Regions from separate parts of the Paenibacillus sp. NPDC056933 genome, predicted to be linked through region 2. Evidence: predicted binding sites of a transcription regulator. Region 2 holds the regulator's gene; the other holds the start of a gene.
What was found. Region 2 encodes CtsR, which represses protease genes until heat stress. Its sites were predicted from a motif close to ATGGTCAATAAAGGTCAAACA; they were not measured.

Region 1: a site for CtsR is predicted at 769-789, ahead of clpP (ATP-dependent Clp endopeptidase proteolytic subunit ClpP). Genes of this name have one in related genera too.

Annotation. Positions count from the first base shown of each region.
Region 1 is NZ_JBHUQN010000007.1:37,695-40,164, reverse strand. It holds gene ACFTRD_RS29500 (sugar-binding transcriptional regulator) at 1-141, opposite strand, end outside; tRNA gene ACFTRD_RS29495 (tRNA-Arg) at 627-701, shown strand; gene clpP (ATP-dependent Clp endopeptidase proteolytic subunit ClpP) at 882-1,478, shown strand; one part of gene ACFTRD_RS29485 (IS1182 family transposase) at 1,679-2,470, opposite strand, start outside.
Region 2 is NZ_JBHUQN010000011.1:61,482-63,951, forward strand. It holds gene mcsB (protein-arginine kinase McsB) at 1-137, opposite strand, end outside; gene mcsA (protein-arginine kinase activator protein McsA) at 166-690, opposite strand; gene ACFTRD_RS31795 (CtsR family transcriptional regulator) at 721-1,182, opposite strand; gene ACFTRD_RS31800 (GNAT family N-acetyltransferase) at 1,653-2,470, opposite strand, start outside.

The sequences.
Region 1 (2,470 bases), on a different contig from region 2:
GGTCATCTGCATGGAATTAGCTAACGTTCTTCGTCCAATCACATCCGATAACATGATCTGGCGCAGAATCGTATACCTCTTCTTCAAGACATCCATGAGATCAGGCAGAAGCTGCTTTTGCACTTCTAAAATCGTTCGCATGCTTTCCACTCCCGCAAGCTTCTCGTTCCAAGCTCTCTTTCATGGCCCTAAAACGTCCCGGGTTAACTTTTTAAGTCCCACGTCTATTCTACCTAAAACTGACGCGACATGCAAGTGTTTCAAAGTGTAAATTCGACACGTTTCAGGCGTTTGTACGCGCCTATTTTCACAATGTCAACCTCCCATAATGGAGGATAACCTCCTGCATACCACATATAGAAGAAAAGAAAAAATCCTATCTATATATTGCTTGCATTCACTTTTCATATAGCCTGTCCAAAACCTCTCTTAGCATTTACCTATTTGCGCTCTTTATCCATATAACTTCATCATGATCAATTTCTAGGTAATCCAAACCACAAGTATGATCATCTGCTTGCAATTAAATAACTCATGAGCTATAATCATTATTGCTGTCACATATTTGAAACTCATTTATGTGTAGGCATAAGTGCTACATAAATGAGTAGCAGGACAATCAATGTGCGCCCGTGGTCCAATGGATATGACGTAGGCCTCCGAAGCCTGAGATCCAAGTTCGATTCTTGGCGGGCGCGCCATTCTTAATTAGCAGCTCATAACCCTTTTAACCAATGAAACCGAATAGGTTTCTTTTTTTTAAAACTTAGTTTGACTTTCTTTGACTTTTTGTTTGAAATTGTTTATGATGTGGTTAATACGGTAACAGTTTATAGTAAGAACACCAATTTAACATTTACATTTCCGAGGAGGTTTTTCACGTGAGTTATATTCCAATGGTCGTTGAACAGAGCAACCGCGGTGAGCGCGCCTATGACATCTATTCCAGATTGCTGAAGGATCGTATCATCTTCCTTGGCAGTGATGTAAATGACGTTGTGGCGAATTCCATCATGGCACAGATGTTGTTCCTTACTGCGGAAGATCCGGAGAAAGACATTCATTTATACATCAACAGCCCAGGCGGGTCAATTACAGCCGGTATGGCTATCTACGATACAATGCAATTCATCAAACCGGATGTATCTACCATCTGTGTAGGTATGGCGGCTTCCATGGGTGCATTCCTGTTGAACGCAGGTGCCAAAGGCAAACGTTTTGCATTGCCTAACAGCGAAATCATGATTCACCAACCACTTGGTGGTGCGCAAGGTCAGGCTTCGGACATTGAAATTCGTGCCCGTCGCATCCTGAAAATGCGTGATACCTTGAACCGCATCATCGCTGAACGTTCAGGCCAGCCGTTGGAGCGTATCGAGAAAGATACAGATCGTGACTACTTCATGAGTGCTGCTGAAGCTGCCGATTACGGTATCATTGATAAAGTCATCGAAAACGTAGGTTCCCAAGGCATCTAAGCCGGGCGAACGCCAGTTACACTGATATATACCATATAGCCAACTCAAATGGTCATCGCCCAGTTGAGTTGGCTATATGAATAAAGGACGCCCTCGTCAATATGACGAGGGCGCCAGATTGTCGAGAAACCCTGTGCTTTTTTCAAAGTACAGGGTTTCTCATATTTCAAGTGGTCGGTTCAAAACGGAAATAGGGGAGATCACCTCCGCTTTTCCAGGCGATCCAGGTGGATCGCCATCTTCTTCATGTTCTGCACAGCTGCCGTCATCAAGGCCTGTTCCCTGACGTTTTGCAGTCCCCGCAAACGGCAATAGCGAAACCCATGGAGCTCTTTGGCATCCGCGAAGCTTCGCTCAATCGTTTCTTTTCGTTTTCGGTAGAGATATTTCCCGGATCGACTCAACCGGTTGCCTCGAACCCACTCTTTGCTGTCCTCCCAGACATGACGGGTCACCACTTTCCGGTGGTTGCGAGATCGTGTGCATTCGTTTAATAACGGGCAGTTCTTGCAATGCTGTGGATCAGAAGCGTACTGCCGATATCCCTTGCGGTTGGTCGTCTTATACGGTAATTCGTGCTTTGCCGGACAGACATAAATATTGCGCTGTACATCATATGTAAACTTCCATTTTGGGAATAAACCTTGGGTCGGGTGAAATCTTCGGTGAGCAATAACGGCAAAAATGTTTCGGCTTTGCAGCCCTTTGCAGATGGGTGAAGTCAAGTATCCGGAGTCCAGAGCAACGGCTTCTACTTTAAAACCAAATCGTTGTTGTTGACGATCCAAACGGGACAAATACGGTATAGAATCATGGACATTTCCAGCAGTGACATGTACATCCGTAATCATATTGTATTTCAGATCCACAGTACGGTGGTCTAAGTAGAAAAATCCTTCCGGTTTCCCATCACGGATCATATAACCGCTGTCGGGATCTGTTGTGCTCACTTTGACTTCCTTTTCCTCTATCACGTCCTCTCTAGGCTTTAG
Region 2 (2,470 bases):
GAAGCCAGCATCGGAAACGGAACATGCTGCAGGTTGCGTGCGATTCGGACACGGCTGCTAATGACAATTTCGGAATCAGCCGCATCACTGCGCATCCAGTCGCTGAGCGCCTTCTCGGTAAAGCGCAGATTAGGCATTACGCATCCCTCCTACTCATCACAAACTTTACTCCTGAGCTATTTCTTTTTCAAGTTCCCTGATCTGATCACGTATTTGAGCAGCCTCTTCGAACTCCTCTTGAGTTATGCTCTCCTGAAGATCCCGTTTCAGATCAGCGATTTGTCGTTTCACCTTGATGCGGCCACCAGCTCGTGCAGGAACCTTTCCTACGTGAGAAGTGCTGCCATGAACCCGTTTGAATAAAGGATCCAAACGGCTGTCAAAATATTTATAACATGAGCTACAGCCAAAGCGGCCGATTTTGCTAAACTGTGAATAGGTCATGCCGCATTCTTCACAACGAAGGGATTGTGCAGGACTTGCTCCCGCACTGCCATTCTTGCCTGAGGGGTCAAAATCAAGCAACCCGGACAATAAGTTGTGAATGGAAAATCCGTTGGATGTTCCGGGAATCATTTCCCCTTTTTCACGAGCGCACGACTCACAAATATGGAACTCCGTCTTCTCTCCATTCACGATTTTCGTAAAATGGAGCGTTGCCGGACGTTTGTTGCATTCTTGGCACAGCACAATGATGTACCCCCTTGATCCCGATAGTTTTCATTTACCGAGCAAAGATATTAACATCGCCTTCAACATTCTGGCACGAATTTGATCCCGGTAAGGAAGTTTGACCAATATAATCTCTCTCGATACAGCTGCTCTCATCAACCCGGCTTCCCTTTTGCTCAAGAAACGTGCTTCTTCCAGTTGGTAGATCAGACCCTCGGCAGCTGTCTGCCCGATCTCATCTCCGATACTATGGTGCAAATGGTTATGCAGAGCCGAGTGAGCCGGCAATTCAATCCGCTGTATGCGAACATAACCGCCGCCGCCACGTTTACTCTCTACAAGGTAACCTTTTTCGAGTGTAAATCGGGTGCTGATGACATAATTGATCTGGGAAGGCACACATGAAAATTGATCAGCCAGATCATTACGTTGAATTTCGACCATTCCTTCGGGACTTTCATGCAAAATACTCTTCAGATATTGTTCGATAATATCAGAGATATTACGCATCCACTCATCCTCCACTGTTTGAAACGTTAAGTCAATAAGGACCCACACGCCCCCACAGAGTACACCTTCTCAACCCATTTAACCAATCGGGGAAACAGCGAAACTCATCTTCCACGGTCATTAACAGGTAAGCGAAGGACGCTCGAAGGTCCTTTAATATTGCCTTTATCCGCTGATGTACTACCCTCTAATTGGCTTCCACCAACGGATTGCAGAAAGAAAGCTACGTAAGTATTTAACCTTTAGTTGACTTTGACTTTCTTTGACTTTATATCCATTATAGCATATTTTGTGGTTTTGCCAAGAGGGAGTACTATTCATTTTTTACGATTTTACACGAAATATTCGGCTGACACAAAAAAACCTCTCCAAAAAAGCTGGAGAAGTCCATTTGTCTCACACTAGCAACGTATTGCTATACAAGTTAAGTCTATGAAAGTGATCCGAAAATGTCGTTACTTCTACGAGGATCAGAAAAAATCCATTAAATACGTTTCCCGTATAGGAATCGCTTGCTCCAGTGCCTTAATCGCATCAGTTGGACCTTTGAGTCTACCTATTTGAGCCATGTCTGCTGGTCTAAAATACCCCATTAAAATGGCGGTAAGAGTTTGAATATCGACTTTAACGGTCTGATCTTCAGCTGGAAGCTCAGAAGGTTTCCATATCGAAGCTGTACCGTTCATTGCAATATTCATTTGCCATACCCCTTCATTCCACGGTGCATGAGCATCCTCTACCTGTAGATTAATCTGTATCGGCGAATCTGGGCTTGCAAAAGGATACTGTGAGATAAATTGTTCTACACTCACAATACGTGCCATGAAATAAGGTACAATTTCCTGCTGAATCCGCGGATTATCCAATTGAAAAGCAAGCATATCACTGGCTGGTGCCTGTAATGTCACTTCCTCAATCATGGAATCATGGTTGGCTATAAAGGTCCATAGGGCTTGTCTCGCCTCTTCATTGAGATAAATAATCTCTCTAATGCTAAACTTTCTGTCCTTAACCTCATATAAAAGATAGCCTTGTGCTTTACCAGCTTCATCATAATATACAGCCTTCTGGCTGGTTCCATTGGTGAGAACCGAATTCTCCCACCTCGCATCATCCCGTACTAGGGTTCCGTTGTAGCGCTCAGCATAGGCACCATATATTTCTTTGAATATGCTAAGTCCCGGATCGCCGCGGCGAATCGTACCAGGCGTTGCCTTTTTTGCAGGCAGATGAGCTGTAGGCACCATATATCGTTTAAATTCAACATAAGTCTCCCATCCATATTTCC